DNA from 4 places in the Arthrobacter sp. D3-18 genome. Region 2 is predicted to be linked to each of the others. Evidence: riboswitches for the same ligand, from Rfam matches in the RefSeq annotation. Region 2 holds a riboswitch; each other region holds the start of a gene.
The links. A riboswitch is a leader RNA that binds a small molecule or an ion and turns the genes downstream of it on or off. The one in region 2 is predicted to bind S-adenosylmethionine.
Positions count from the first base shown of each region.

Region 1: linked by a shared signal. The riboswitch ahead of M1D89_RS04615 (DUF1737 domain-containing protein) and the one ahead of M1D89_RS10265 (aminotransferase class V-fold PLP-dependent enzyme) in region 2 are both predicted to bind S-adenosylmethionine.
Region 3: linked by a shared signal. The riboswitch ahead of metX (homoserine O-acetyltransferase MetX) and the one ahead of M1D89_RS10265 (aminotransferase class V-fold PLP-dependent enzyme) in region 2 are both predicted to bind S-adenosylmethionine.
Region 4: linked by a shared signal. The riboswitch ahead of M1D89_RS17975 (hypothetical protein) and the one ahead of M1D89_RS10265 (aminotransferase class V-fold PLP-dependent enzyme) in region 2 are both predicted to bind S-adenosylmethionine.

Region 1 is NZ_CP096440.1:545,831-553,667, forward strand. Features, by position in the region: gene M1D89_RS04605 (O-succinylhomoserine sulfhydrylase) at 1-1,135, opposite strand, end outside; gene M1D89_RS04610 (rhodanese-like domain-containing protein) at 1,136-1,546, opposite strand; gene M1D89_RS04615 (DUF1737 domain-containing protein) at 1,543-1,809, opposite strand; SAM riboswitch class IV at 1,823-1,934, opposite strand; gene M1D89_RS04620 (SulP family inorganic anion transporter) at 2,018-3,142, opposite strand; partial or broken gene M1D89_RS04625 (SulP family inorganic anion transporter) at 3,228-3,722, opposite strand; gene M1D89_RS04630 (NtaA/DmoA family FMN-dependent monooxygenase) at 3,877-5,205, shown strand; gene M1D89_RS04635 (aromatic amino acid ammonia-lyase) at 5,205-6,746, shown strand; gene M1D89_RS04640 (PLP-dependent cysteine synthase family protein) at 6,761-7,825, shown strand.
Region 2 is NZ_CP096440.1:1,747,201-1,755,037, reverse strand. Features, by position in the region: gene aroA (3-phosphoshikimate 1-carboxyvinyltransferase) at 1-787, shown strand, start outside; gene rsgA (ribosome small subunit-dependent GTPase A) at 790-1,905, shown strand; gene hisN (histidinol-phosphatase) at 1,962-2,774, shown strand; SAM riboswitch class IV at 2,955-3,068, shown strand; gene M1D89_RS10265 (aminotransferase class V-fold PLP-dependent enzyme) at 3,101-4,510, shown strand; gene M1D89_RS10260 (class I SAM-dependent methyltransferase) at 4,605-5,429, shown strand; gene M1D89_RS10255 (metal-dependent transcriptional regulator) at 5,439-6,152, shown strand; gene M1D89_RS10250 (MFS transporter) at 6,201-7,655, opposite strand; gene M1D89_RS10245 (hypothetical protein) at 7,687-7,837, shown strand, end outside.
Region 3 is NZ_CP096440.1:2,994,529-3,002,365, reverse strand. Features, by position in the region: gene M1D89_RS16025 (bifunctional o-acetylhomoserine/o-acetylserine sulfhydrylase) at 139-1,494, shown strand; SAM riboswitch class IV at 1,657-1,773, shown strand; gene metX (homoserine O-acetyltransferase MetX) at 1,789-2,910, shown strand; gene M1D89_RS16015 (hypothetical protein) at 2,922-3,386, opposite strand; gene M1D89_RS16010 (winged helix DNA-binding domain-containing protein) at 3,449-4,624, opposite strand; gene M1D89_RS16005 (SGNH/GDSL hydrolase family protein) at 4,633-5,475, opposite strand; gene M1D89_RS16000 (alpha/beta hydrolase) at 5,546-6,196, shown strand; gene M1D89_RS15995 (RNA-binding S4 domain-containing protein) at 6,209-6,436, opposite strand; gene M1D89_RS15990 (DMT family transporter) at 6,460-7,464, shown strand; gene M1D89_RS15985 (glycine--tRNA ligase) at 7,579-7,837, shown strand, end outside.
Region 4 is NZ_CP096440.1:3,452,510-3,460,346, forward strand. Features, by position in the region: gene M1D89_RS17970 (sodium:solute symporter family protein) at 1-1,453, shown strand, start outside; SAM riboswitch class IV at 1,847-1,966, shown strand; gene M1D89_RS17975 (hypothetical protein) at 1,983-2,294, shown strand; gene M1D89_RS17980 (hypothetical protein) at 2,291-2,482, opposite strand; gene M1D89_RS17985 (VIT1/CCC1 transporter family protein) at 2,738-3,904, shown strand; gene M1D89_RS17990 (matrixin family metalloprotease) at 4,047-4,883, shown strand; gene M1D89_RS17995 (matrixin family metalloprotease) at 4,936-5,937, shown strand; gene M1D89_RS18000 (LOG family protein) at 5,942-7,075, opposite strand; gene M1D89_RS18005 (gamma-glutamyl-gamma-aminobutyrate hydrolase family protein) at 7,153-7,837, shown strand, end outside.

The DNA.
Region 1 (7,837 bases), 1.2 Mb from region 2:
CCACGCCATCGGAAAGCCCGATCGCCGCACGGCCTTCCGGCCCCATGGCCCTGTGGGTGGTGGTGGCCGGATGCGTGATGAGGGACTTTGAATCACCGAGGTTATTGGAGATGTCGATGACGCGGAGGCCGTCCAGCAAGGCAAACGCTGCCTCTTTGGCTGAGCGCCCGGCCGAAGGCGAAAGCTCAAATGTCAGCACGGTACCGCCGGCCTTCATCTGCTTCGCAGCGAGCTCATACTGAGGGTGGGACTTCAACAGCGGGTACTTGACCCAGCTGATGGCAGGCTGCTGCTCGAGCCACTCTGCGATCTTCAAAGCAGAAGCCGAGCTGTGGTTCACCCGCAGCCCGATAGTCTCCAAGCCCTTGGTCAGCACCCAGGCATTGAACGCCGACAGGGACGGGCCGGTGTGTCGCATGAGTTGCTTCACCGGGCCATCAATGAATTCCTTGGTGCCCAGGATCGCGCCGCCAAGGACTCGTCCCTGACCATCGATGTGCTTGGTTCCGGAGTACACGATCACGTCTGCGCCCAGCTCACCGCAGCGTTGCAGCAAGGGAGTGGCAAAGACATTGTCTACGACCACTGTCGCGCCAGCGGCGTGCGCGAGTTCGCTGACGGCAGCGATATCGACGATCTCCTGCATGGGGTTTGACGGTGACTCGAAGAACACCGCGGTGGTCGGCTCGGACAGGGCTTCGCGCCACTGCTCCAAGTCCGGGCCGTCCACGAAGACCGTCTCTACACCCCAGCGCGGCAGAATCTCGTTGAGGATCACGAAGCAGGAACCGAATAGCGAGCGGGCAGCAACCACACGGTCGCCGGCAGCCAGCAGTGCACCCAGGGCGGTGAACACCGCGGACATGCCGGACGCCGTCGCAAAGCACGCCTCGGTTCCTTCGAGCAGCCGCAGCCGCTCCTGGAACGTGGCCACGGAGGGGTTGCCGTAGCGGGAGTAGACGAATCGTTCGTCCTCGCCGGTGAAGGCGCGCTCCGCTGCGGCGGCAGATTCGTAGACGAAGCCGGAGTTCAGGAAAACGGGCTCGGACGTTTCCTGGAAGTTGGTACGGTCAAGGCCACCGCGTACGGCCTGGGTGTCAGGGCTCCAGCCAGTGGCGTCGGGATTGAAAGTCACTTACTCGGTCCCCAGATTCGTTGGCAGGCCGCGATTCTTCCATCCGTTGACGGTGCGCTCGCCGTAGCGGTCCGGTTCGCCTTCGAAGCCCTCAAGAACGTTGAAGGCAGTAAAGCCTGCCTGTGTGGCGGCGATGGCCGCCGAAATGGAGCGTTGCCCTGAACGGCACAGGAACACCAGCTCAACGCCGTCGTCCTCGGGAGCTTGCTGCTGAAGGTCCTCAATGAAACGGGAGTTCGGAATGCCGCCGGCCAAGTTCCATTGGATGAACAGGGGGTCGTTCTCGGTGGCTTTGGTATCCGGGATGCCGATGTGGGCCCATTCGCCCTCGGTCCGGACGTCAACCAGAATGGCGCCTTCTTGAAGTTTGGCCCACGCGTCGTGCGGGGTCAGGTCACCTGCGTAGCTCATGCGTGGCCCTCGAACGCTTCTTCGTCGTCGTAGTTCTCCAGCTGATCAACGGCGTTCGCAACGGCGGCATCCGCGGTGGCGATCGCGGTTGGCAGGACAACGGCTTGGGCGACGATGACGTCGGTGCCGTTGAACGTAGCTGCCGGGCTGCCGTGGAGGACATAGCCTTCGGCGAGGGCATTGTGGATGCGCTCGCAGAAGTCGCGGGTATCAGGACCTGTCACCAGGCGGTAGGAGAGTTTTTCTTCAGTGGGTTCAGGCATAGCTGGTGCTCCTCAGTCACGCTTGCAGTACGAATTGTCGATACGCCGAGTAGTCACCTGAGGCACCCCGCCGGAGAGAGGGTTGCCGACCAGCAAGTCAGGGCTTTGCGCTGGTGCTCATTACTCAAGAAAAACGTAACATCCACGGGCATCCGGCCGCACTTGCGGGCGGCTGGGCCGTCGTCATGTTGCGTAATCGGCGGCCGCTTCACTCTTCGTCCTTGAGCGCGCGGACGGCGGCACCCACCGTGGAAAAGAAGTGGTCCGGCGTGAAACGGGCTGCCGTTCCGAGTCGGATCAACTTGTCCTTCACAGGGCCTTTGAGCTCGGCGAACACCAGATCCACACCGTGACGGGCCAACCATTCATCCAGTGTGACGAGGTCGTCCAAAGCGGTGGTATCGATGCCTGTGATGGGTTCTGCAGCCAGGATTACGTGGGAGATTTCATCCGAAGTTTCGTCCAGTTGCTCCCGGACAAAGCTTGCAAGGACCTGTCCATTGCCGAAGAACAGCGGTGCATCGAAGCGGAGGATCAGGAGTCCCGGGATGCGTTCGCCTTCCGGGTGGCGTGCGAGGTCGTGGTAACCGGGGCGTCCCTCCTGTGAACCGAGTTCAGTGCGGTAGGGGTCCCACGCGCGGCGAACGAAGTCCAAGAGTGCCAGAACAATTGCCACCACGATCCCTTGGAGGACACCCACCGTGAGGACGCCCAGGAATGCCGCCAGCATCACCACGGATTCGCTCCTGCTCATGCTCAGGAGCCGCCGGACGCCCGCCGGGTCCGCCAGCGCGATTGCGGCAGCGATCACGACGGCGGCCAAGGTTGCGGAGGGTAGGTACTCGGTCACTCCGGGAGCGAGCAGCATGAACGCCAGTACCAGCACTGAACCCACCACGCCGGTCATCTGGGACTTGGCACCGGCATCCACGGCTACGGGGGTCCTCGATGTACTGCCGGAGATGGGGAATCCGCCCAGCAGGCCCGTGGCAGCATTGGCCGCTCCGAGGGCTGCCATTTCCCTGTTGCCAGAGACCTTCTTTCCTTCCTTGGCCGCCAGCGTTTGCGAAAGGACGCCGGTGTCCGCGAAGGCCATGAGGGCAATACCCGCGGCCGCGGGAAGCAGGGCCACTGCGTCTGCCCAGCCAATGCCGCCGAGAGCGGGCATCGGGAGGCCTTGGGGTAAGACTCCGGTGACCTTGACGTCGTCGTTCAGTCCCAAGAACGCCGTGGCGAGACAGGAGGCGACCACGGCCAGCAGGACGCCGGGTACCTTCCACTTCAGCAGCCTGGGGATCCAGATCAGGGCAAGCGATCCAACACCCAGCAGCAGCGCAGGAAGGTTGACGCCTCCGGTGAGCCCCCCCGGTGGTGACCTTCGCGAGCTTCTGCCAGATGTCGCCGTCGGCCTCTATCCCCAGGAACGCCGGCAGCTGCGAAAGGGCCACCAGCAGCGCGATCCCGTTCAGGTACCCCAGCCGGATGGGCTTGGAGAGCAGTCCGGTGATGGTCCCGAGTTTCATGGCAGACCCGGCCAGCATGATTACCCCGATTAACACGGCCAATAGTCCGGCGAGCGCCACCGACTTTTCGCTGCTGCCTGCCGCCAGCGGCACGATTGCCGCGGCGATCATGGGGGCGAGGGCAGAATCGGGGCCGAGGACCAGGATGCGGGAAGGCCCTACGACCGCGTAAACCAGCAGCGGGACCACAGTGGCGTAGAGCCCGGTGACGGGTGGAAGGCCAGCCGCCTGCGCATAGGCCATGCCGGCGGGCACCAGCAGGGCGAAGAGGGCAGCACCCGCCACGACGTCGTGCCGCAGCCACTCGCGTTTGTAGCCCTTTAGCGCCCAGACGCCCGAAAGTCGGTCCTTGGCGGAAGACTTGGCGGAAGAACGGCTGGGTGAACTCATACAGCGATCATTCCCGACCCATGCTGTTTTCGAAACAATGCGATCGCCGTATGTGGAAAATCCGAGCCGTCATCAGTCCCGCCCAAATGTGACGCCCCGGGAGCATAATTGACGCAGTAGGAACCCCTGTAACTTCGCATGAAATCAGGTCGCGGTGAACGGACAGAGCAGTTCTACACTCAAGCCCATGCTGCACTTTGGATGGTTCGTGGGTCACGGTTTTGGTGTCCAGGGCTGGGGGACTCCCGGCTATATCCTGGGCTACGACTGGAAGAAACCCGCCCTGTATCAGGATGCTGTCCGGGCCTTTGAGCAGTCCGGGTTGGACCTGTTCATCATCGAGGATTCACTCACCGTCCCGGACACTTACGGCGGCACGGCCGAGGTCTCCTTGGCCCACGCGTCTTTCGCTCCGAAGCACGATCCGTTGGCGCTGGTCCCGTACCTTCTCTCAGCAACAGAGCATTTGGGGATCGTCCCGACCGTCAGCGCTTCCTTCTACCCGCCCTTCACCGCCGCCCGGCTCCTGGCCACGCTGCAACACTTCTCTGAAGGGCAGCTTGGCTGGAACGTGGTCACCTCCGGCAGCGACCTCGCAGCACAGAATTACGGGTTGGATCAGCAAATCGAACACGACCTCCGGTACGAGAAAGCGGAGGAATTTGTCGACGTCGTCAGGAGGCTCTGGCGCAGTTGGGAACCTGGCGCTGTGCTTGAGGACGTTGAGACGGGGGTGTTCGCGGACCACAGTAAAGTGCACCCGATCAACCATGAGGGCGACTTCTTCAAGGTCAGGGGTCCGCTGAACACTGCGCCTTTGCCGGAAGAACCCGTGCTGGTGCAGGCCGGGGCTTCACCCAGAGGCAAGGCGTTCGCGGGCGGGCATGCCGACGTCGCCATTGCCTTGGCCCGTGGCGTTGATGGGATGAAGTCCTACCGGGATTCGATCCGCGCTGAAGCTGCGAAGGCCGGCCGCGATCCCGACGACGTCAAGGTACTTTTTGTCCTGAAGCCCACCGTTGTTGGTTCCACGGCCGAGGCTGAGGAGTTGCGGGCACTGAGGCGTGAACTCACCCAACGCGACATCGACAGCCAGCTCAACTCCATCTCCTACCTTTCAGTGATCGACTTCAAGCAGTTCGACCTCGACGCTCCGCTGCCGGAGTTGAGCACCAACAGCAACCAAGGGACGCTGGAGCATTTCGCCAAGGCGGCCCCTCCGGGTTCCACACTGAGGCAGATCCTGCAGGCGCGCAGCGGGGGAGCGGGTGATTCGATCATTGGGACGGTTGGCGAAATCGCCGATTATCTGGAGTCGACAGGGTCTGAAGTGGGCGGCGACGGTTTCCTTTTTTCCGGCTTCGTGGACCCGGTGACCGTGCACGGTGTGTTGGACAAACTCACCCCTGAACTGCGGCGGCGCGGCTTGTTGAGGAGGAGTTACGGCAACGGTGGTTTCCGGCAGAATCTCTTGGACTTCTGATGGTGTCGGCTGAACCACGAACCTTCCTGATTAGTGCGGCTCCGGTGCGGGCGACCGCAGTGGCGTTGGCCGCTGAAAACCGCTCGTTTCACGTGGAACTCAACCAAGAAGCGTTGTCTTTAATGCGTAAGTCGAGGGAACTAGTAGAGCTGACCGCGGCCTCCGGGAAGCGAGTCTACGGGCTCAACACCTTGCTTGGCTCAGGCCGGGATACGGCTGTGGAGGAGAGGTCGCTCCTGGCGTATCAATTACAGGTGGTCAGGTATCACAACAGTGGTGTGGGCTCGTATCTGGACCGGGCTGCTGCCCGAGCGGTAATCCTTGCCCGGCTTTTCGGTTTCAGCCGCGGTGGTTCCGGCGTGCGACCCGAAACAGCAGGCTTCTACGCGGAAATGTTCAACCGTGGAGTCTTCCCCGCCATCCCTCGGGAAGGCTCTGTGGGCTCGTCGGACCTGACCCAACTTGCCGCCGTCGCGGCCGTCGCCTTGGGCGAGGGCGAAGCGTTTGACGCAGACGACACGCTGATCCCAGGCGAGAAAGCGCTCGCCGACGCCGGTCTCCAGCCACTTGTTCTCGCGCCCGGCGAGGCCCTCGCCTTGGTCAGTGCCAATGCGTACTCGGTGGGGGTAGGAACCCTCGCTTTGGTGCGGTTGCAGCACCTGGCCGAGCTGGCCGACGTCGCACTTTCCCTCTCGCTGGAGACGATCGCAAGGTACGACGGCGGCGGGAACCTCAGCCCGTTTTCGCCGGCCATCCAGGCGGCCAAGGCGGTGGACGGGCAGCGGGAGTCGGCTGCCGCGGTCCGCCGTCTTCTGAGCGGTGGGTGGTTGGAGGACGTTCGCCCCGAAGTATCGGTGCAGGATGCGTTATCGTTCCGAGCCGCGCCTCAGACGCACGGGGCTTTCCGAACCCTGGTGACGCAACTCGGTACTGCGTTGGAGGTTGAGTTGAACGGCCGCGGCGATAATCCCTTGGTAGATGTCGACTCCGGGCAGATGGTGTCCGGCGGGAACTTCCAACCGATGCAACTGGCTCTCGCCTTTGAGGGCCTGCGGCTGGCCTTGGCCCACGTCGGGATTTCCAGTGAACGTCGTATCGCCAAGTTGTATCCTCCGCAACGGGCTATCCGGGCCCGCCACCTGCAGGCAGCCTTCGTGGAGGGCCTGGCCAAAGAAGAACTTCCCGGGCTGCTCTGGTACTCGGCCGCAGGACTGTTGGCCGAACTCAAGTTCCTCGCCGCACCGGCGACGCTCGGGGCGCCGACACTTTCTGCCGACGTCGAGGACCATTCGACGCTGGCCCCGCTCGCCCTGCAGCAGCTCGAAAAGTCGTTGGAGGCTGCCGAAAAACTCTTGGTTATCGAGGCGCTGACGGCGTCGTACCTGCTGCTTGAAGCCGGGGCCGCGCAGCCGCTCGGAAAGGGGACGGGCGCCGTCGTGGGAAGACTGGCCGATGTGCTTGCCGACCGCCCGTCGGCTCCTGACTTGGTGGCGCGCGCGCGTGTGGAGTTGCGGGATGCCGTGGCCAGGGAATTTTCGTAGACAGGGGAGGAAACGTGGTGAGTACAGCGTTCCGCAAACATGGTGTTCACGCGGCTGTCCCAATTCCGGACGGATTGGACGCCTCAGTCCTGGACAAAGTGGGGAACACCCCGCTGGTGAAGTTGGAGGCGCTGGGTCACGGCCTGGGCAGCACCATCCACATTAAGCTTGAGTCCGAAAACCCGGGTGGCTCCATCAAGGACCGCACCGCGCTGAGTATGGTTCGGGCGGCGGAAAAGTCCGGCGATCTGAAACCCGGCGCCACGATTGTGGAAAGTACGTCGGGCAACACCGGGATCGGGCTCGCCCTCATCGGACACCTGACCGGGCACCCAGTGGTGGTAGTTACGGGCGACACGATCTCCGAGGAGAAGCTTGCCGCGCTTCACAACTATGGCGCCCGAGTGATCCTCACGGACTGGAACGCACCGTCCGAATCGCCGGAGAACGCCCGCGCCGTGGCAGCACGGATTACCGCCGAGACGCCCGGTGCGTGGCGGCCAATGCAGTTCGACAACCCTGCCAATCCCGCCGCGCACTATGAAACCACCGGGCCCGAGATCTGGGAGCAGACAGGTGGCCTGGTGACCCACTTCGTAGCAGGCATCGGCACAGGCGGGACCATTAGCGGGAATGGGCGGTTCCTGAAGGAACGGGTGGCTTCCTCGCGGCCCGGCGGGCATGTGGAAGTTGTTGGCGCCGACCCCTATGGCTCTGCCTACAGCGGCGGACACCCCGGCGAGATCCTGGTGGACGGTGTGGGCAACTCCTGGCCCGAAGCTGAATGGCCCAAGGCTTTCGACCGTTCCATAGTGGACCGTTTCCTGCGGATCCCCAACGACGAGGTCTACACCACCGTCCACAGGCTTCTGGATGAAGAAGGACTCGCCTTGGGTCCGTCGTCCGGGCTCGCTGTTGCAGCGGCCATGCGGGTGGCCCGGGCTGCACCCCACGGTTCGGTGGTGGTGGCCATAGCGCCCGACGCCGGTACGAACTACCTGAGCAAAGCCTTCAACCCGGTGTGGCTGGCGGAGCACGGCATCCGCCTCCCCGCCGACACCCCCACCGCCCGCGAGTAGACCTTCTCTCAC
Region 2 (7,837 bases):
CGCGTTGCTGCTGGTGGGTGCCCGCTTCGTCGAGGGCTTGCATCTGGAACATGTGGGCAAGCCCGTGCCCAGCTTGGACCACATCGCCATGACCGTGGAGGTCCTCCGCAGCGTCGGCGTCGTCGTGGACGATTCCGTGCCCAACCACTGGCGGGTCTCTCCGGGACCCATCCGCGCTTTTGACCAGCGGATCGAACAGGACCTCTCAAATGCGGGGCCTTTCCTCGCCGCTGCGCTGGCCACACGTGGCACCGTCCGCATCCCCAATTGGCCGGCCGGCACCACCCAAGTGGGCGACCAGTGGCGAACCATCCTGACCACCATGGGAGCAGAAGTAACCTTCCAGGACGGAACACTGACGGTGACCGGTGGGGCAGAAATCAAGGGGGCTGACTTCGACGAAACAAGCGAATTGGCACCCACTGTTGCCGCGCTATGCGCATTGGCCAGCGGCCCCTCCCGGCTAACCGGTATTGCCCACCTCCGCGGCCACGAAACTGACCGGCTCGCCGCGCTGGTTGCCGAAATCAACGGCCTCGGGGGCGACGCGGAAGAGACCGCCGATGGCTTGGTGATCCGCCCGGCAGCCCTTCACAGCGGCGTGGTCCACAGCTACGCAGACCACCGCATGGCCACCGCCGGCGCCATCCTGGGGCTCGCCGTCGAAGGCGTACAGGTTGAGGACATCGCCACGACGTCGAAGACCATGCCGGATTTTCCAGAGATGTGGGAAGCAATGCTGCAGCCAACTGATGCCAGCGCCGATCTTGATGAGGCCAGCAACTAACCATGGGCCGTGACGCACGCTCCTGGGACGAATCCGACGTCCGAATCCGCCCCAGCAAAAAAGGATCCAGGCCCCGCACGAAGGATCGCCCCAGCCACGATGACGCCGTCATAGGCAGGATCATCACTGTTGACCGCGGACGGTACAGGGCTATTGTCGGCGAAGATTCCGCCCACGAACGCATCGTGATCGCAGCCCGCGCCCGCGAACTGCGGCGCAACCCCGTTGTCCCCGGCGACTTCGTCGCATTGGTGGGTGACGTCTCAGGGTCTCCCGATACCTTGGCACGCCTGGTCCGGGTGGAAGAGCGCAAGACCCTCCTTCGCCGCAGTGCCGACGATACGGACCCCATTGAACGGGTGGTCGTAGCCAACGCCGATCAGCTCGTGGTGGTTGTTGCCGCGGCCAACCCGGAGCCACGCACCGGCTTCATTGATCGCGCCTTGGTGGCAGCGTACGACGCCGGCATCGAGCCGTTGCTGCTCATCACCAAGGCGGATGTAAAGGACCCGGCGGAACTCCTGGCCAATTACCTCAGCCTGGACTTTCCCGTGATCATCAGCCGCACCGCTGACTCCGAGGCCGGAGGCATCGATGCCCGTTCCGATGACGGACTATCAGCCCGGCTGGACAAGGACGCCGTATCCCAACTCCGCTCGCACCTGGGTGGAAAAGTCACCGTCATGCTCGGTCACTCCGGAGTGGGTAAATCCACCATGGTCAACGCGCTCACAGGCGCAGAGCGCGCCACTGGGGGCGTCAACGCGGTGACGGGCCGGGGCAGGCACACATCATCCTCGGCTTTGGCGTTGAAGCTCGACGATGCACCGTCCGGCAGTTGGATCATCGATACTCCCGGCATACGCTCCTTCGGCTTGGCGCATGTGGATCCGGACCGGATTCTCCATTCGTTCCCGGACCTCGAGCCTGGCACGGAGACCTGCGACCGTGGTTGCAAGCACGGAGCCACAGCTACCAATTGCGGGCTGGATGCATGGGTGAACGATGGCCACGCAGGGCCATCAGGAGTGGCCCGGCTGGCGTCCTTGCGCCGCTTGCTGGGTGCAGACCCAAGGCTTGAAGCGAAAGAGACCAAGGAACTGGGCACCGTCAACTGATTCGTTGTCTGCTTCACGTCCCCAATACAGCGAATGATTCAGGATAGTTTGGTGGCATGACCCATCCCGTTTCCACCTACAATGATGACCTGCGCCTGGCCCACGTCCTCGCCGATTCAGTCGATGCCCAGACCATGGATCGCTTCAAGGCACTGGACCTGCAGATCGAAACCAAGCCCGACCTCACACCTGTCACTGACGCTGACAAGGCCGCTGAGGAAGCAATCCGCGGTCAACTTTCCCGCTCACGTCCGCGGGACGCGGTCCTCGGCGAGGAGTTCGGCAGCAGCGGTCACGGTTCACGTCGCTGGATCATCGACCCCATCGACGGAACCAAGAACTTTGTCCGCGGCGTCCCGGTATGGGCAACGTTGATCGCCCTCGTGGATGAAGGGGAACCTGTGGTGGGCGTAGTGAGTGCGCCTGCGCTGGGCAAGCGATGGTGGGCAGCCAAGGACATGGGCGCCTACATGGGCCGCTCCCTGGCCTCGGCAACGCGGCTCAAGGTGTCCAACGTTTCCCGCCTGGCCGACGCCTCCATGTCATATTCCAGCCTTTCGGGGTGGAAGGAACGCGGCAACCTGGATGAATTTCTGGGGCTGACGGAAGACATCTGGCGGACCCGCGCCTATGGTGATTTCTGGTCGTATTGCCTCGTAGCCGAGGGTGCAGTGGATATCGCCTGCGAGCCTGAACTGAACCTGTACGATATGGCAGCACTCGTCCCGATCGTCACCGAGGCAGGCGGCCGTTTTACTTCCTTGGAAGGAGAAGATGGTCCGTTTGGCGGTAACGCCCTGGCCACCAACTCGATCCTGCACTCCGAGGTCCTCAAGCGGCTAAATCCCGGACTGGACGACCTTCTCTGAGATGTCCATGCCTCGCCAGCCAAGCGGAGGGCGGAATATTCAACGGCGGATGACCCCTTTTGGTGGTCTCCGCCGTTTTTTATTCGGCGAAGAAGGGATTTCGCATTCGACGTAACAAAGGGCTTAACAAAAGGCAGCGGCTTTGGAAGCGTCCCCGGACGTGCCTTAGCCTTTTTTACAGGTCACGAGTGCCAGCGCTAAACCCCGGTTTGCTGGCCGGCAACCCTCCATTCGCGGTGGGGTGCCCCGGGTGACGACCCGGCCGGTCCGGAACGGATGCGGCAAGCGCGGATCTCCCTATGGGGGTCCCTCTTGAGTGAGGTTCCATGAGCACTGTCACGTTCAACCCCAACACCATTCCGTCCTTTGTTGAAGAATCCGCAGCAGAGACGACCACCGCTGCGCGTCCGCTTGCCGCGGTCACTGGCGCTGAGCTGCAGGCTCCGCTGATTCAGGGTGGCCACGTGCGCTACGCAAACTTGGACTACGGCGCCTCGGCTCCCGCCTTGACCATAGTTTCGGCCTACCTCAACGAGGTCCTGCCCTACTACGCCAGCGTTCACCGTGGTGCCGGGTATGCCTCCCAAATCAGCACGTCGGTGTACGAGAACTCGCGGAACATCGTCCGTGATTTCGTCGGCGGGCGGGCTGATGACTCAGTGATCTTCACACGGAACACCACGGACTCCTTGAACCTCCTGGCCGGATGCCTCCCGCAGGTGGACGGCGAATTCGCCGGCCAGGTCCTGTACTTGGACATCGAGCACCACGCCAACTTGCTTCCGTGGCAAGGAGTCCCCCACCGCAGCGTCGTCGCCGCACCAACCCTGGCCGAAACGGTGGAAAAGCTCGAGGCCGAACTTGCCCAAGGCGGGGTTAGCCTGCTGGCTGTTACCGGCGCCTCGAACGTGACGGGGGAGATTCTGCCCATCGCCCGTCTTGCTTCGCTTGCCCACGAATACGGCGCACGGATCGTGGTGGACGCTGCGCAGCTCGCACCGCACCGCCGGATCAACATCACCGAGACGGACGTCGACTACATCGTCTTCTCGGGACACAAGCTCTATGCCCCCTTCGGCGCGGGCGTCGTGGTGGGTCGCCCGGACTGGCTCGACGCCGGCATACCGCACCTTGCCGGAGGCGGCGCGGTACGTGAAGCGCGCCTGGACTCAGTCAGCTGGGCCACGGGCCCGGCGCGCCACGAGGGCGGCTCCCCCAACGTGCTGGGCGCGGCGACACTTGCTCGCGCCACCCAAGTCCTCGCAGGGCTGGACCAGGACGCGTGGCACGCCCACGAGTCCGCCATCCGCTCGTACCTGGTGAAGGGCCTGGAAGCCATCGATGGCGTGACAGTCCACAAGATCTTCGCTGACTCCCTGGACACCATCGGCGTGGTCAACTTCTCCGTAGAAGGTTTCGACGCAGGACTGGTCGCGGCCTACCTGGCGGCCGAGCACGGCGTTGGCCTCCGTGATGGCCGGTTCTGCGCCCACCCCCTCCTCAAACGCCTGGGACTCCCCTCCGGATCCCTGCGCGCCAGCTTCGGCGTCGGCTCCCGGCTGGAGGACGCCACGAGGCTGCTCGCAGGCATCGAAGGACTCAAGCGCGACGGACTGGGCTGGGACTATGTGGTGGACGAAGGCCGTTGGGTTCCTGCAAATGATCATCGCAGCTACCCCGGATGGGCCCCGAACACTCCCGGCACTGCGGGCGCAGCCCCCTGCACTGTGGACTAGAAACACCGCGGACTAGAAACACTGAGGAGTAGAAACACTGCGGTAAATTCGTAGGGTACTTTTAGTGACCCTGTGAAGGAGCTTTTTCGTGGCCCTGCGTTCACCGGCTGCCTCCAGCGGACAGCCACGCACTCCCGGACCAGCCGGGCCGCGTGGTCCAAGGCTGCATGCTTCCCGCCGGCATGAACTCGGTCAGAGCTTCCAGGACGGCGGAGAACACTATGACCGCGTCCGACCCGGCTACCCCGCCGATTCCGTCGACTGGCTGCTTCCTCCAAGGGCGAGGTCCGCGGCCGACCTCGGAGCCGGCACAGGAAAGTTCACGGCACTCCTCGTAGAACGTGGCCTGGCGGTCACCGCCGTCGATCCTTCCACGGACATGTTGGAGCAATTGCGAAAAGCCTACCCCCACGTCAGTGCGCTGGAGGGAACGGCCGAGGCAACTGGACTGGCGGACTCAGCATTCGACGTCGTCAGCGTTGCCCAAGCTTGGCATTGGTGCGAACCCCTCGCGGCGAGCACGGAGATCGCCCGGATACTGCGGCCTCACGGGACCTTGGGGCTGATCTGGAATCAGTTGGACACTTCACATCCTTGGGTTCACCGCCTCTCGCGCATCATGCATGCAGGCGATGTCCACAAGCCCGGATTCCGGCCAGTCATCGGTCCGGAATTTGAAGGCTTGGAAAGCCATCTGACCCGATGGGAGGATGCCCTGACGCCGGAGGACATCATGGAACTGACCAAGTCCCGCAGCTACTATCTCCGCGCCAACGATGCCACCCGCGCGAAAGTCATGGGCAACCTGGAGTGGTACCTCTACGACCACCTCAGCCATGCCCCTGGTGAAACCATCGGGTTGCCCTACATGACGCAAACCTGGCGGGCAGTCAAGGTTCAGGGTTCAACGCCACGGTAGGCTTAGGGGGTGAAGACCAGTACGCCCTCCTCCTCGATCGAGGACTACGTCAAGGTCATCTACTCCTACACGGAGTGGCAGGACAAACCAATTACGTCCTCCCAACTCGCCCAGCGCCTGGGGGTGGCTAACTCATCCGTGTCTGAGATGGTCCGCAAGCTCAAGGACCAAGGCTTGGTGGATCACCAACCATACAGCGCCATCAGGCTAACCCCTGAGGGCATGCGGCTCGCGCTGTCCATGGTGCGCCGTCACCGGCTTATTGAGACGTACTTGGTGGATGAACTCGGCTACAGCTGGGACGAGGTGCACGACGAAGCCGAAATGTTGGAACACGCCGTGTCCGATACGTTCATTGACCGGATGTCCGCCAAGCTTGGACATCCTGTCCGGGACCCACACGGAGACCCGATTCCTTCGGCCGATGGTTCCGTCGAGTTGCCACACGCCTACAGGATGATTGAGCTGGATCAGGGCCATTCCGGCCGGATCACCCGAATCAGCGATGAGAATCCGGACCTCCTGCGATACCTTGCCTCTGAAGAGATTTCCTTGGACGCGCCTGTTGAAGTGGTGGGCCGCAAACCCTTTGGAGGGGCCTTGGTTGTGCGCATCGGCAGCGGTCCACAAGGCCGCGAGTTCGACCTTGGGGACGAGGTCACTTCGGCTCTCTGGGTCCAGAGCGCGGAGACACACGAAGGCTGCATCCTTCCAGCCCGATAAGCCCGATCCCGACAAGCCCGGGCCCCATTAGTCCGGGCGCGCTTCAGGTCAGCTTGGTTGCCCGTCCGCACCGCCGTCGTCGGACGCCGTGTCAGGTTCACTGACGGCGGCCGCCGCAGCTTCCCGCACAGGATTCCGGATTCCGACGGCGGAGGCCAGCGCCCCGAACAGGAACAGCCCCGCCGTTACCAGCAAAGCGTTGTACAGCCCGTCCCGGGTGAAGGCCGGCCCAACGATCACCCCTGCGAAAGCGATGGAAATCAGACCCGCAATACGGGCGACAGCGTTGTTCACCGCCGAACCAATCCCTGCCTCCTCCGAGGGAACAGCGCCTAGAATGGCGGCCGTGAGGGGCGCCACCAACGTGGCCAGACCAAGGCCAAAGACTATCTGCCCCGGCAACACCTGGGTCCAGTAGTTGAGCGGCTCCTGGACAGTCAACGACATCAGGAAGCCCGCACCGCACAGTAATGGGCCCACCGTCATGAACCACCTGGGGCCGTACTTTCCGGCGAGTCCACCAAAGTAGGACGCACCCAGCATGAGGATAACTGTGCCGGGAAGCAGCGCCATGCCCGCAACCGTAGCGCCCATGCCGCCTACCTGCTGCAGGTAAATGCCCACCACGAAGAAGCCCAAGGAGATGGCAGCATAGATGGCCAGAGTGGCGAGATTACCCCAGGCAAAATTGCGGATACTGAAGAGCCTCAACGGCAACATGGGCTCAGCTGTCCTGGCCTCGTGAATGAGGAACAGCACCATCGCAACCATGCCTACCACCAGTGGGACCCACACCTGTGCGCTCCCCCACCCCATCCTCCCCTGTTCGATGAAGGCATACACAGGGCCGCCCAAGCCGACCATGGCCAGAACAGCTCCCAGGTAGTCGATGCGTTTGCTCCTGTCCCTCGCCGCGTCCGAGGCCCGAAGGCGTGCAAGCATTGGCCAGATGGCCACAGCGGGGATGACATTGATGAAGAAGATCACCCGCCATGAGAGCAGGTCCACTGCGATGCCGCCGATCAGCGGGCCCACAATGGCCGCAGCGCTCGTCCAGCCCGACCACTGCCCGATGGCTTTTGACTGCGCCGGGCCGGAGAACGACGAGATGATCATGGCGAGCGAGCTCGGAACCAGGAGGGCACCGGCGATCCCTTGCAGTGCCCGGGAGACCACCAACACTTCACCGGTCCACGCGAGCCCGCACATCACCGAGGTCACCGCAAAACCGGCCAGCCCCCATTCAAGGATCCTTGCCCTGCCGAAATGGTCAGATAGTGAACCGGCAACCAGGATCAATGCCCCCAGTGTGAGCAGGTACGCGTCCACCACCCACTGTTGAATAACCAGGCCGCCACCAAGTTCCCTTCCAATGGCCGGCAGTGCGAGATTCACCACAAAACCATCGAGGATGGCTATGAACGAGGCCACAATTGCTACCACCAGCACACGTTTCTGGAGAGGTGTACTCGGCGTCAGGACCGCAGCGTCAGTCATGTGCACAGCCTACGCCCGGGAAGTCCCGTATCGTTGAATGGTGATTAGCAGACGTGATGCCGCATTGGCCCTTGATATTTCGATGGAAATGGCCCAACGCCACGGCATTCCGTCCCGCCTCTCCGAGGCCGAGCTCAGGGACATCCAGGACAACCCTCCGGCCTGGTTGGTACAGTCCCGGGCCAACC
Region 3 (7,837 bases), 1.2 Mb from region 2:
CTAAGGTGGGATGTGTATAACCGGTGGTAGTGGGCGTCATGGTGGGACGCGGGGAGACCGAAAGATTCCACCGGCGTCACAAAGCTGTCTTCGCCTCCGGACAGTTCCTAGACTGGCCCCAGCTCACACCGCTTCACCTTGCCTGCTAAACCCACGCGTCACGAACAGGAGAACTCCATGTCCCAAGGATGGTCTTTCGAAACCCGCCAGATCCACGCAGGCCAGGAGCCTGACGCCGCCACTGGAGCGCGTTCGCTCCCGATCTACCAGACCACATCCTTCGTCTTCCCCAGTGCCGAGAGCGCCGCCAATCGCTTTGCCCTGGCCGAGCTCGCCCCCATCTACACCCGGATAGGCAACCCGACGCAGGATGCAGTGGAGCAGCGGGTCGCGAGCCTTGAGGGTGGACTGGGTGCCCTCTTGCTCAGCTCCGGACAAGCTGCGGAGACGTTCGCCATCCTGAATATCGCCGAGGCAGGCGACCACATCGTAGCGAGCCCCAGCCTGTACGGCGGCACGTACAATTTGCTGGCGCACACGCTGAAGAAGTTCGGCATTTCGGTCACGTTCGTGGAGGACCCGGACAACCTGGACCAGTGGCGGGACGCCGTCCAGCCGAACACCAAGCTGTTCTTCGGTGAGGTGGTGTCCAACCCCCGGCAGGACGTGCTGGACATCGAAGGCATCGCCCGCACCGCCCACGAGGCCGGCGTGCCCCTCATCGTCGACAACACCCTGTCCACGCCCTACCTGATCCGTCCCATCGAGTGGGGAGCGGACATCGTGGTCCACTCCGCAACCAAGTACCTCGGTGGTCATGGTTCCGCAATCGCCGGTGTGATTGTGGACTCCGGCAACTTTGACTTCGGCAAGGACCCGGAGCGCTTCCCTGGCTTCAATACCCCTGACCCCAGCTACAACGGCCTGGTCTACGCCCGGGACCTGGGCAAGGACGGTGCACTGGGCGCCAACCTCTCCTACATCCTCAAGGCACGCGTGCAGTTGCTTCGGGATCTCGGCTCTGCCGTGTCCCCGTTCAACGCCTTCCTCATTGCCCAGGGCCTGGAGACCTTGAGCCTGCGCGTGGAACGCCACGTTGCCAACGCCACCAAGGTGGCCGAATGGCTGGAAAACCACGACGACGTCGAATCGGTCGCCTATGCGGGCTTGCCGTCCAGCCCGTGGTATGACCGAGGCCGGAAGTACGGTCCCAAGGGCACGGGTGCCATCGTGGCCTTCAACATCAAGGGCGGCGTAGAAGCGGGCAAGCGCTTCGTGGACGGCCTGGAGCTGCACTCGCACGTTGCCAACATCGGTGATGTCCGCTCGCTGGTCATCCACCCGGCGTCGACTACCCACAGCCAATTGACGGTGGAACAGCAGGTGGCTGCCGGCGTCAACCCTGGCCTCGTGCGCTTGTCCGTGGGCATCGAGCATGTCGATGACATCATCGCCGACCTCGAAGCCGGCTTCCGGGCTGCCAAGGGCGCCTAACGCCGCGACCCAAAGTATCAGCCCGACTGCCGCCCGCGTCGACGATTATTCGCCGGGCGGCAGTTACGGGTGCTCGTTCGTGAACGAAGTCACCCCAAACCGTCACACTGTTGTCACATTCTTCGCCAGAACCGCCCTGCATTTCCTAGACTCTTCGTATTAGGTCATGAGTGCCAGCACACAGCCCCGGCTTGCTGGCCGGCAACCCTCCTCCGCGGTGGGGTGCCCCGGGTGAAGACCTGGCCTGTTCGCACGCAAGGCGACGGGCAAGCGCGAGGTTAAGGTGTCAAAGGAATGACCATTACTGCTACAGCCCTTCCAAAATCCGGAGAAGAAGACGGAACCGTCAAGTACGCCGGTATCGGGCCGTTGGAACTTGAAGCCGGCGGATTCCTCCCCGACGTCGTCCTCGCGTATGAGACCTGGGGACAACTGAACGCCGATGCCTCCAATGCCGTGCTTATCCAGCACGCGCTGACGGGCAGCACTCACGTAGCCCGTGGAGCCACCGACGAGGAAGGTTGGTGGGAGCAACTGGTTGGGCCGGGTGCCACCATCGACACCAACAAGTTCTTCGTCATCTCCATCAACATCGTGGGCGGTTGTTATGGCAGTACCGGCCCATCATCGGAAGCACCGGACGGACGTCCTTGGGGCTCACGTTTCCCGTTGGTCACGCTGCGCGACAGCACGGAGGCTGAGGCACGCCTCGCCGATGCCTTGGGAATTGATGCCTGGCACGCCGTTTTGGGGGGTTCAATGGGAGGTGCCAGGGCCCTTGAATGGGCTGTTACGTTCCCTGACAGGGTCAAACGCTGCGCCGTAATCTCGGTGGGCGCCTACAGCACGGCCGAGCAGATCGCCTTCGCGCAGGCCCAAACCTTGGCCATCCGGCAGGACCCGAACTTCAAAAACGGCGACTATTACGGCGGCACTGCACCTGAACATGGTTTGGCACTGGCCCGACGCATCGCCCACATCACTTACCGCTCAGCCTTGGAGCTGGATTTCCGCTTTGGCAGGGAAGCCCAGCACCAGGAGACACCACTCGCCGCCGCAGTGTTGGGGGAGCGTGGCCGCTACCAGGTGGAAAGCTACTTGGACCACCAGGGAACAAAGCTGGTCCGCCGTTTTGATGCCAACAGCTACATCGCCATCACCGAAGCCCTGATGTCCCATGACGTCACGCGTGGCCGCGGCTCCCTGGAACAGGCGTTGTCGCGCACCACGGCTGAGTTCTTCGTGGCCGCGGTGGACAGCGACAGGCTCTACTTCCCTGCACAGTCGCGGGAACTTGCCGCGGCGCTACCCGGGAATGTGCCGGTCCACCTCATTGAGGCGCCGATTGGTCACGATGGCTTTCTCACTGAGATCGGCCAGCTCTCGGCGCAACTCCGCGAATCATTCTTCGCCTAAAGCTAACAGCTTTAGCCGTTCATGATGTCGCCGCGCTGCTTCATGTAATCCTCCATGGCAATCTCGCCGTTGCTGAACTTCGTGTCCAGCTCCGCCAACTTGCGAGCGCGGTATCCCTGCGGCTCCGAAGCGCTCGCCGCGGGGAATGGGGCAGGGGATGAAGGCCTCGACGGCGGCCCGGCCTGCGGTGTCGAATCCGCGGGGCGGATAACGGTTGGGTCAGACGGGTACCCGGGGTAGTTCTGCGTCGGGTAGCTCTGACCTGGATAACCCTGATTCGAGTATCCCGGCCCTGGGTAATTCTGCTGCGGGTAATTCTGTGGCGGATACCCTGGTCCGGGCAGATTCTGCTGCGGGTAGCCGGGGCCGCGGAAGTTACCATCCTGGATCCGACGCGCCCGGGAGCGGTTGTACATGCGGATCCCGAGTGGAATCAGCCACGAGCAGACGATGATCCAGAAGATCAAATTGTTCACGGTGCAGGCCTCCTAGGTCTCATCCCAGCTTAGTCCTGCCCGGCGAAACCATTCCGGCCGCCTCAGACCAGCTTGGTCTCCATGCCGAGGAAACGGCCGTAGCGATCCACCTCGGACTGCAGGGCGACCTGCTCTTCCGCAGTTGTGGGCTGGTTCATTCGGACGTCCAATTCGCAGGTTCCGCCGGAGAACCCGTGGCGCCACCAGCCGGCCAACCTGCCGCCAAGCAGGACCACGTGCATGGGTCCATTGTCCTCGGGGAAGTACGGCGCTGTTCCGCCAAGGAAGTGCCGGGACTGTGAGTAGCCCATCACGTATTCGTCGTAGCACTGGATGAGATCCATGCGGGGGACCCCGGAATCTTCAGCGGGCGAAGGATGAACGCCACCTTCGAGAGCGTCCACTTCCTCGGAGGCCAGATGGAAGCCGAGACCATCACACTGCACCGAGCCTAAACTCCCGGGAGACATGTCACCAGCCACTTCGATTCCCCGCTTGACGTCCTTCATGGTCAACCCGGACCACGTGGCACAGTCTTTGACAGTGGCGGGTCCCCGGCTGGTGAAGTAGCGGAGTGCCAACTGTCCAAGAGCTTCGTCGCGACCTTCGGGGGTCAGCGGTGAAAGCACCGCGCCCGGTACTCGTTCGTCGAACAGGGCATAGGTCTGTTTCAGGGCGCCCCCGGCAGAGCGGACGGGTGAGCCGCTGGCCAGGACGCCGCTGATTTCCGCGTGCATGAGGTGGTAAATGAAGCCAAGCCCCTTGCTGGCAAATCCGGACTCTCCCAGGACTTCGGCCAGTTCCTCGCGCGTTTTGTGGGCTCCGTCTGCCACGGCTTCGCCCAGGATCCGGCCGCTCTTGGCTGCGGATTCCTCATCGATTCCTGTTTGGCGGTACATGCCTTTGTTGCCCTGGTGGAGGCGATCTGCGGACAATGCCACCAACCAGCCAAGATCGTCCCGGTGCACAAAATGCCAGGTTGGCCGGAGGATATGTGTCCGCAGGATAGTCCCGTCGGCTACGGCCTGCTCAACGTCTGACGCCGTGACCGTCGATGAAGCGCTGGTGGAGCTTCGCTGCGCAAGCGTCCACCTCGCGTAGGGGAACTCCTGGGACTGGACGGCCAGGAGGTTGCGGACCACATCCCCGGGACTTCCGGCGTAGGGAGCCCGCAACTGCTGTCGCCGTAACCGAATCCTCCGGATCGTCGCGGTGAAGAGAGAGCTGTCACCCGGCACGGCGGACCTCAGCGGCGGGGCAGCAAGGTGCCGGTGGAGCCGAAGACGGGTCCCGGCGTCGGACGCTTTGGCGTGATTCCGTCGCCGGAGGACTGGTGTCGAAGGCGCCGGATCACCCACGGGACAAAGTACTCACGTGCCCAGACGAGGTCCGAAGACCGGGCTTCACGCCATGTGCGGGGAGGAAGGGACTTGGGCATCAGGGGCTCAAGCGTGTGCTGGACGTTCAACGCCTCCAAAACCATCATCGCGATGGTGTGGTGGCCCAGCGGCGAGAAGTGAAGGCGGTCAACGTCCCACATCTGGGGATCCGCCAACTGCCGCAAGGACCACATGTCCGCGATGATGGCATCGTGGCGTGCAGCGACCGTCCTGAGGTTCTCGTTGTAGATGGCCACCTTGCCGCGGATACGCCCCAGTACTGATGCTGCCGTGTCCGGGCCGTTGAAAAGCACCACAGTGGCACCGCCCGAGCTCAACTCCGCGACCGCGGCGTCGAGCTTTTCGGCCAACAGGTCGGGATCACCGCCGGGACGGATGAGGTCGTTTCCGCCGGCTGAAATGGAGACAAGGTCAGGCTGCAGTTCCAAGCAGGGGCCAACTTGTTCATCGATAATCTGCTGCAGCAGCCTGCCACGGATAGCAAGGTTGGCGTAGGCGAAGTCTTCCTGGCTGCGGCCCAGTTCCTCGGCAACCCGATCCGCCCAACCACGGTGACCGCCGGGGTTTCGGGGCTCGGGGTCGCCGATGCCCTCCGTGAAGGAGTCGCCCAGGGCCACATAACGGGTCCAAGGGTGCTTTTGAACGGGCTCGCCCGGCTTCAGTAAAAGATTGTTCTCACTCACGCTCATATCCTGCACCGTGACGCCGACCCTACGCCACCGCAGGTTGTTACTCGTGGGTAACTGCAAGAATGGACCCATGACTGAAGCACCCACATTTCCCGCCCCCGTTGTCCTGTGGTCCCATGACGAATCAGAGCGTGCAGGCAAGCCGCTCCTGGTCCTGCTGCACGGTTACGGCTCCAACGAGGACGACCTGTTCAGCTTGGCCGGATTGCTGCCCGACGGTTTTGTGGTGGCCGCCCTTCGAGCGCCGATGCCCATGGGGCCGGGGTTCACGTGGTTTCCCCTTACGGCGTCCATCGACTATTCGTTGGAAGCTGTAAAGCAGGCAGCCGAGTACGCCCTTGAGTGGCTGGACACAGTCAAAGCCAACCACTCATCCGTGACGCTGCTGGGCTTCTCCATGGGCATGGCGATGGCTACCACCATGCTCCGCTACCGTCCCGCGGACTTCGCCGCCGTCGTCGGACTTTCAGGCTTTGTGATCGACGCCGGCGCTGACGCCGACTTCCGGGACGACGATTTGGACGGAACGCTACCGATGTTCTGGGGCCGCGACCAACAGGATCCCGTCATTACCCAGGACAAGATCGAATACACCATGGGCTGGGTGCGCAAGCACGTTGACCTCACCAAAGTGCTTTACACGGGAATGTGGCACGGCATCAACCAGCAGGAGATCGGACACGTGGGCGAATTCCTCACCCACAAGGTGCTTGCTGACTGAGTTTCCGGTCTGTCAGGCGGCGGTGATCCGGACCGTCTGGCCATTGACGGTCACGGTATCGCCAACGTGGAGCTGGCGTCCGCGGCGATCGTCGATTTCGTTGTTGACTTTGACCAAGCCGTTCTTGATGAGCTCCGTGGCTTCAACCCCGTCCTCCACCAAGTTGGCGAGCTTCAACAGCTGGCCGAGTCGGATCATGTCGTCGCGGATGGGGATCTCTTCAATTTCGGGGTTGCTCATACAGCAATGATGCCTGAAGTAGTGTGGTGACGGTGCCGCAGCCTTCTCCCCGTCCCGCCCTTCCGCTGGTCATTGGCCTTCCCATTGCAGTAGCGACGGGCCTGGTCATCCCGCTTCAAGGAAGGATCAACGGGGCCCTCGGCGCCAAACTGGGAGACGGCATCGCCGCGGCTGTGGTGAGCTTCACCACAGGACTCCTCCTCATCAGTGCCATCTCACTTGCCACCCCCAAGGGCAGGGCAGGGCTCCAGCGCATCATTCCTGCCGTCCGGAACCGCAGCTTCCCCCGGTTTTACGTCATGGCCGGTGCCATCGGAGCGCTGTTCGTCGTTGCCCAGTCGTTCACTGTTGCCCTGCTGGGTGTCGCGTTGTTCACAGTCGCAGCCGTGACTGGGCAGACGTTGAGTGGACTGCTCGTGGACCGGATGGGCATCGGACCGGGAGGAAAACGCGCCATCACAGGAGTCCGGGTCATAGGCAGTGTCCTGACGGTGGCCGCCGTCGCGTGGGCAGTTTCCCCGCGGTTCAGCGGCGACACCGACATCGCCTCGCTCGTCCTGCCCGTTCTCCTGCCGCTGGCCGCCGGCTTCTTCATGAGCTTCCAGCAGGCCATGAACGGAACTGCAACGGTCCACTACGGAACGCCAATCGCAGCCACGCTGGTCAACTTCATTGCGGGGTCGCTCATTCTGTGGATCGCGTGGATTATCAAGCTGTCTGTGGCCGGGCCTGGAAATCCGCTTCCCAGCGAGTGGTGGTACTACCTTGGCGGCCCCATGGGCTGCCTGTTCATCGGGCTGGCGGCGCTGTTGGTCCGCAGCCTTGGGGTCCTGATCACCGGTTTGGGGATGATTGCCGGGCAGTTGGTGGGGTCGCTGGTGCTCGACGTCGTGATCCCCAGTCCCGGCGCGGTGGTCGCCTTGCCCACGGTGCTGGGTACGGTCCTGACGCTCGCCGCGATCATCGTGGCCACGCTGCCCTGGCCCAAGGGAGCTTTCGCACGAAGAGTCCCTCCCAAAGGCCGGTAGGGTAGGAATCAACAAACTTTCCCCCCATCACCCCGCCGGACAACCTCGTCCGGATTCCGGGGCAAACCACCGCGGACCGCACCCAGCGGCCCTGTAGAACAAATGGAGTTACCCATGGCAGCAAAATCCGTCCTTGACCAGGTCATTTCCCTCTCCAAGCGGAGGGGCTTTGTCTTCCAGGCCGGTGAAATCTATGGTGGCTCCCGTTCGGCATGGGATTACGGTCCCCTCGGTGCGGAACTGAAGGAAAACATCAAGCGCCAGTGGTGGCAGAGCATGGTCCGCGGCCGCGAGGACGTTGTAGGCCTGGATTCCTCCGTCATCCTTCCCCGCCAGGTATGGGAAGCATCCGGCCACGTGGAGGTCTTCTCCG
Region 4 (7,837 bases), 1.7 Mb from region 2:
CTGGTGGGGCAAGTCCCGCACCAAGAACAACAGCGACTTCCTGGTGGCCGGCCGCCGCTTGGGACCCTTCCTTTACACCGGCACCATGGCCGCAGTTGTCCTCGGTGGCGCATCCACCGTGGGCGGCGTCGGCCTCGGTTACAAGTTCGGCATCTCCGGCATGTGGCTGGTAGTGGCCATCGGTTCAGGCGTGCTGCTGCTCAGCCTGCTCTTCGCCGGGACCATCCAGAAGCTCAAGATCTACACGGTCTCCCAGATGCTGACCCTCCGCTATGGCAGCACGGCAACCCAGACCTCGGGCATCGTCATGCTGGCCTACACGCTGATGCTGTGCGCCACCTCCACCGGCGCCTACGCCACCATCTTCGTGGTCCTCTTCGGCTGGGAGCGTTGGCTCGCCATCGCCATCGGCGGCGCAATCGTGCTCGTCTACTCCACCATCGGCGGCATGTGGTCCATCACCCTGGCCGACCAGGTACAGTTCGTCATCAAGACCGTGGGAATCTTCTTCCTCATGCTCCCCTTCGCCCTGAACGCTGCAGGTGGCCTCGACGGCATCCGAGCCCGCGTCGATGAGAGCTTCTTCGACATCGGCGGCATCGGCCTCCAGACGATCATCACTTACTTCGTCGTTTACACCCTTGGCCTCCTCATCGGCCAGGACATCTGGCAGCGCGTGTTCACCGCCAAGACCCCCACGGTTGCCCGTTGGGGCGGCGCTACCGCTGGCGTCTACTGCATCCTCTACGGCTTCGCAGGCGCCCTCATCGGCATGGCCGCCAGCGTGGCCCTCTCCGGCGTCGAAATCGCTGCCAAGGACGACGTCTACGCAGAGGTCGCTACCCGGCTCCTGCCCATCGGCATCGGCGGCTTGGTGCTTGCGGCAGCTGTGGCCGCCATGATGTCCACGGCGTCAGGCGCACTGATTGCTGCAGCAACAGTTGCCCGCGCAGACGTTATGCCTTTCGTTGCCAGCTGGTTCGGCAAGAAGGTAGACACCTCCGACTCCGACAACCCTGAGCACGACGTCAAGGCCAACCGTTACTGGGTCCTCGGACTGGGTATCGTTGCAATCATCATCGCCATCTCCACCAAGGATGTGGTGGCCGCACTGACCATTGCCTACGACATCCTGGTTGGTGGCCTCCTCGTAGCCATCATCGGCGGCTTGGTCTGGAAGCGTGGAACAGGCATCGCGGCTGCATGGTCCATGGCGGCAGGATCAGTGATAACCCTCGGAACCATGATCATCCTTGAGATCAACGCCGAAGTTCCCCTCGATGGCATCTACGCCAACGAACCCATCTACTTCGGTTTGATTGCCTCGGCTTTGGTGTACGTTGTGGTCTCCTTGGCGAGCAAGCCCACGGATCCGGCAGTCATGAAGGCTTGGACGGACCGCGTTGCCGGCACCCGAGTGGCCGAGGAAGAGCTCACCACCCCCGCTTCCTAGGCTGGCACTAAGCAAGGTTCAGGAAACAAGTAAGGTTCGACGGCGGCGCCTCCCCTTTTCGGGGCGGCGCCGCCGTTGCGTTATGTCCGGGAAGCATGCGTTGGAAGGCCCGCTCTACACACCAAAACCACCCCAAAGCGCGCAAAGCAGGCCCCACAACGCACACCCTCCGTTGGAAGGCCCGCTCTACACACCAAAACCACCCCAAAGCGCGCACACCGGGCCCCGCAACACACCCCACCAGTTGGAAGGCCCGCTCTACACACCAAAACCACCCCAAAGCGCGCACAGCAGGCCCCGCAACACAGCAGGCCCCGCAACACAGCAGGCCCCACAACAACACACCACACCCCCCAACGGGGCCCGGACAGCTATGGGATAGGGTGGTCCCAGCTTCAAGAGATGTGGTGCCAAGCTCCGACTGGCCACACACCAACCCCATGTTCACGGGTGGTTCGGATGAGGAAGCGGCCCGTCCCGGACCAGAGACAACCGAGCGGGCAAGAGCACTCCCCCAAGGAGCAGTCCCTTGCCGTACCAAGGCGATACCACTCAGGTAAACACAACGTCAGCGCGCACCCTCGCCAAAACCGCCACACGAACAGTGGCGGTGATTCCCGCCGTCGACCTCTTCCTGGGCACGGTGACCATCACTGCCAAGGCTGGAACCGAGCAGTTCAGACATGCCCAACCGCAACTTATCGCGCAGGCGTTGGCGCAAGCCGTCCGGCCGACGAGCTGGTGTGAGTCGTCCAAGACCCTAACGGTGACTGTTGCCGCCGTCGGCAAACGGGCGGGCCTCCAACGTCACTTCACACTGAGGCACGAGGAACAGGCTTAGATTTCCTCGTCTTCCTCGCGGAACTCTTCGGTTTCGTCAAGGGGGACAACGCGTTCGTCGTCCTCGGGGACGTCGACTTCCTCCACCCAGGGCTCGTCCACTTCCTGGTCTTCGGCGTAGTCGTAGGCCGGGTCGGACTCAATGGTTGTCCGTTCCGGGTAGTTGGCGTGTGATTCGGTGGTGTTCATGGTGCAACCTCCGTCTCTTGGGCCTGTTCTGGTGGGCGCTTCAGCCCGTTGACCCGAATGCAGGAATCCAGTGGCGGGAGGGTCCCACCCCTGTCCTTCCATCTGAGCACCGGCACAGGCGAGGGTCAAGGAAATTACGGTGCACCGAACATTCCAGTTACGGAATACCAGCCAAAAATCCGCGCGGATAAGCGGTAGTGTGGGGCGTGCAATGGGGCCGCAACTACCCCACCAAGCACAGGAGACAAAGTGCAGATGCACCAGGAATCCCATAGTTCGTCGAGCTCCGCTCCGGACCCAACCCCCGAATCAGCAGCCGCCGAAAACGCCGCGACTCAGCCAGCGACGCCCTCGCATGCGGACATCCGCCGGTGGCGCCAGTACCTGGCCGATGAGCGTGCCGAGGCCGCCGTCTACCGCGAACTGGCGCAGCGACGCGACGGCGAAGAACGCCAAATCCTGCTCGCCCTGGCCGAAGCCGAAGGCAGGCACGAAGCCCATTGGCTCAAGCTTCTTGGCGAGCATGCCGGTATGCCCAAGGCAGCTTCCACCCGCAGCCAGTTCCTGGGCTTCCTGGCCCGCAACTTCGGGTCAGTGTTTGTCCTCGCTTTGGCACAGCGCGCCGAAGGCCGTTCCCCGTACGGTACCGAACCTGCCGCGACGCCTGCCATGGTGGCCGATGAACAAATCCACGAAGAAGTAGTCCGGGGCTTGGCCACGCGTGGACGCAACAGGCTCTCCGGAACCTTCCGCGCCGCCGTTTTCGGTGCCAACGACGGCCTGGTCAGCAACCTTTCCTTGGTCATGGGCATGGCCGCAACCGGCGTGCCCAGCCCCGTGGTGCTCATGAGTGGCGTCGCGGGTCTCCTCGCCGGGGCCCTATCCATGGGTGCAGGCGAGTACGTTTCGGTTCGTTCCCAGCGGGAACTCCTTAACGCCACGTTGCCCACGCAGGCCACACTGACCGCAGCGCCGTCATTGGACATCGAGCACAACGAGCTGGTCCTGGTGTACTTGGCCCGTGGCATGACGCGTGAAGCCGCGGAGCATCGTGCTGCCGAGCGCATGGGATTGTTTAGCTGCGACTGCGACCCCAGCCTCTCCTTGCAGCCGGAAAAGCCACCCACTGACGATCACGAATCCGTCGGTTCGGCGTGGGGTGCAGCGATGTCCAGCTTCTGTTTCTTCGCCTCGGGGGCAATCGTGCCCATCCTGCCGTTCATTTTCGGCATGACGGGCATCGCCGCCTTGCTGGTGGCCGGCGTTCTGGTGGGCATCGCGCTTCTGGCTACCGGCGCCGTCGTCGGCTTGCTGTCCGGAACCTCGCCGCTGAGCCGCGGGCTCCGGCAGCTTGCCATCGGCCTGGGAGCGGCGGCGGCCACGTACGGGCTGGGCCTGGCGTTCGGGGCAGCGATCGTCTAAGTTTGGACGGCTCGGTCCGGAGACCGTAATGTTGGTTCGTCCTCCGCGCTGCCCCGCGTGACCAGGGCATCAGGAATGGAGAACCGTGGACCCGGAGCGGGAAGCAACGCGCGTGCCGAAACACCGACGCACTGGAACAGCCATGCGTGTTCTCCGCGGCGTCCTCATGGCCATCATCGCCGCCGTCGTTGCCGTTCTGGTCAGTGGATTCCTGCAGGGCGACCCTCGCATCACTGCGCTGTTCCCGGGTGTGAGCGTGCCGGGAACCACACAGGACCAACCGGGTGGAGCAGAACCGGCGCGCCCCCTCGACGCGCCGCCGCCCGGACTTGAGGAGGCGGAAGCCCCACTGGCCTCGCCCCCAGCGCCCGGCACCACCAACGATTCGTACAAGTTCCTGGCCACCAACGACGACGGTACCCCGGTAGGCTACTCGCCTTGCCGCCCGCTCCATTACGTTGTGAACGATGCGTCCGCACCCCTTGGTTCCGAAGCCCTCCTGACCGCTGCCCTGGCAAATATTTCCGCGGCGTCCGGCATTCAGTTCATCGACGACGGCACCACGGACGAGTTGCCAGTGGACCGGCGTGAACCATACCAGCCGTCCAAGTACGGCGACCGGTGGGCTCCCCTGCTGATCTCCTGGACCACACCCCTGGAAGCACCTGCGCTGGCAGACAACGTCATCGGCACGGGAGGCAGCACCATGTACTCCCTCAACAAGGGACCCAAAAGCTACATCACCGGGAGCTTGGAGCTGGACACGCCACAGGTAACGGAACTGCTCGCCAGTCCCGGCGGGGCTGACTACGTCTTGGCGGTGATGCAGCACGAGCTGGGCCACGTCATGGGCCTGGACCACGTGGATGACCCGATCCAACTCATGTACCCGGAAATCGGGGCCCCCGACGGACTCGCGGCGGGCGATCTTAATGGCCTGCACCTACTTGCTTCGGCACCCTGCCGCAAGGACATCTGACTCTTTCGCGCCTCAAGCATTCCCGGCATGGACTCCCGGTGGAGTGGGACTTATGCTGACGAATACGGCCGACGGCGGCGCCCCACTTCCCGCCGCAGCCGCCACGTCAGGGGGTTCCATGGAACCTTACGGGTCGCCCAAGTGGCCGGACCCCGATCCCCCTCGTCCGAATTACCTTCCGCATGCCCCACGCCCGCCGGACCCTCCACCGGTCAGGCCGCCGATCAAGCACAGCAGCATCGCGGCCATCCTGTTCCTTTTCAGCGTGCTGGGCCTGGTGTGCGCGGGAGCCTACTTCAGCGGCGAACTCCAGCAGCTCCTTTACGGATCGTCCGCCACTCAGAGCGAGGCGCCCCGACCCGGGCTGGTACCGTTTGGCCAACGCCAGGAGCCCGTCCCGGGACTTGAGGAAGCTGACGCACCGCTGGGAACGCCGGCACCATTGAACCGCACCAGTTCCTCGTACAAGTTCCTGGCCGTCAAGGAAGACGGAACTCCGCTGGCGTACTCGCCGTGCCGGCCCATCCACTATGTGATCAACTCGGACCTCGCACCGCCCTCCTGGCAGCCGCTGGTGGAAGAAGCCGTGAGGCAGGCGGGCGAAGCCACTGGATTGAAGTTCATCTACGACGGCCCCAGTTCCGAAATTCCCTCCCCCAACAGGTCCGGGTACCAGCCCGAAAGGTACGGAGACCGCTGGGCTCCTGTCCTCATTGCGTGGAGCACGCCGGAGCAGGTGCCACGCCTGAGCGGGCAGACCGTGGGCCTTGGCGGAAGCTCCTCCATTGGCCTCAGCAACGGCTACAAGGCCTATGTGACAGGCACAGTGTCCCTGGATGCCCCACAATTCGCGGATATCGTGGACGCTCCCAGCGGAGAAGAGATCGGCGTAGCAGTCATCATGCACGAGCTGGGACACGTCCTCGGCTTGGACCACGTGGATGATCCCCGCCAGCTCATGTTCGACCAAGCGTCCTGGGTGCGCGGCTACGCTGCGGGCGACCGGACGGGTTTGGCCCAACTGGGCACCGGCCCCTGCAGCAAGGACTTCTGAGGGCCTACCCGGCAACCACTGCTAGCGCGTCCTCCACCGTATCCACCAGGAAAATCCGGTCTTCCATGGGCTTTCCGGCCGCGAGGCTCCGCAGCATGGGCCAGGCAGGAAACGTCTGTTCCCAGTGTTCGCGGCCTACCAGAACCATGGGCGTGATGGTCTCGGGGGCTCCGTAGTAGTTCTCGCACGCGTCCTGGAAAATTTCCTGCACTGTCCCTGCGGCGCCCGGGAGAAACACGATCCCACCGTTGCAGAGCTCCAGCAGGATGGCTTCGCGGACAGCGTTGGCGAAGTATTTGGCGATGTGGGTGGCGAACAGATTTGGCGGCTCATGCCCGTAGAACCATGTTGGAATACCGAGCGTCGGGGTGCCGCCAGGATAACGTTCGACGACGGCGGCTGCTTGCCGAGCCCAAGCCGTCACGGAGGGCATGAACCCCGGCACAGCGGCGAGCGCCCCAAGCGCGTCGGTGGAGTCGGCGTCGGGCAGTCCGCTTAAGTAGGCGCCAAGGTTGGCGGCTTCCATGGCGCCGGGACCCCCGCCCGTGGCTACCGTAAAGCCCGCTTGGGCCAGCAGCCGTCCCAACTGCGCGGCGTCGGCGAATTCTTTGGTTCCCCGTTGCGCGGCGTGTCCACCCATGACGCCCACCAGCTTGGTTCCGGACAGCGCGCCATGGTCCAGCAGCTCGTCCAAGGCGTCGCCGATTGCGTGATCGTGCAATGCTGCGGCGAGGGTGGCGTCCAGGCTGCCCCGCTGCCCGGGTAGGATGCTCCACTGGTAGACGCGCGCATCGAGAGTGGATTCGTACTCCGTGGAAGCGATGTCCTCGTACAGTTCACTAGCCGTGTAAACGCTGCTTCGGTACGGGTTGAAGGGCACGTTGTGAAGCTGGGGGAAGATGAGGGCTCCGCGCCGGCGGAGGCTCTCTTCCACACCGTCATCGAAAGTGCACCCCAGGAAGATCGCGCCTTGGGGATCCAGCGCCTTCAGGTCCCGTGAATGGCCCCGAAGGTCCAAAGACTGTGCGTGCCAGCCGTTCATGGACTCTGCCCCGGCGCTTACCAGTTGGTGGAAGTGGATGACGCTTTCGACGTCGAGCGTTCGCGGACTCGGGTTCAAGGCTCCGGAGCGATTCATGGTTTCAGCGTAGTGGTCCGCCGGGCTCGACGGCCGGGTGTTTGGGTGTGCGGCAGCAGTCCGGTGCATCATGAAGCATGAAGAGTTCAAGAGTTGTTCGTCCGCGCATCGGCGTTCCGGTCCGTCTCAGTAGTTCGGACACCCCCGATGCCCGCGTGGGTGAAGCCAACGAGCTCTTTACGTACATTGTGGACCTGCTGCGCGAGGCAGGCGCAGTTCCGGTGCTGTTGACCCCTGTTTCCGCTGACAGCGCCGGGCGGCTGGCCACCGAGATGCAAACGCTCGACGGCGTGTTGTTGCCGGGTGGCGGCGACATCAGCCCACGCCTCTATGGGCAGGACCCTGTCGATTCCCTTTACGATGTGAACCCCGAGCAGGACCACCTGGACATGGACGTTGCCCGGGCGACAATTGACGCAGGGCTGCCGCTGTTAGGCATCTGCCGCGGACACCAACTGCTGAACGTCCTCTACGGCGGAACACTGATCCAGGACATGGCGCCGTCGGCGGTCAACCACAACGGCCTGGATCCGCACGATCCCGAGGCCAGCGAATGGGTCTGGCATGATGTCCTGCTAACGGCCGGTTCCAAGGCTGCAGGCCTGTATGGATCTCCTGATGGAAGTACCATCAAGATCGCCTCGGGACACCATCAGGCCGTGTCCAGGGTAGGCGAAGGCCTGCAGGTCACGGCGGTGGCGGATGATGGAACCTTGGAAGCCTTGGAAGACCCTTCGCGGTGGGTCGTTTCGGTCCAATGGC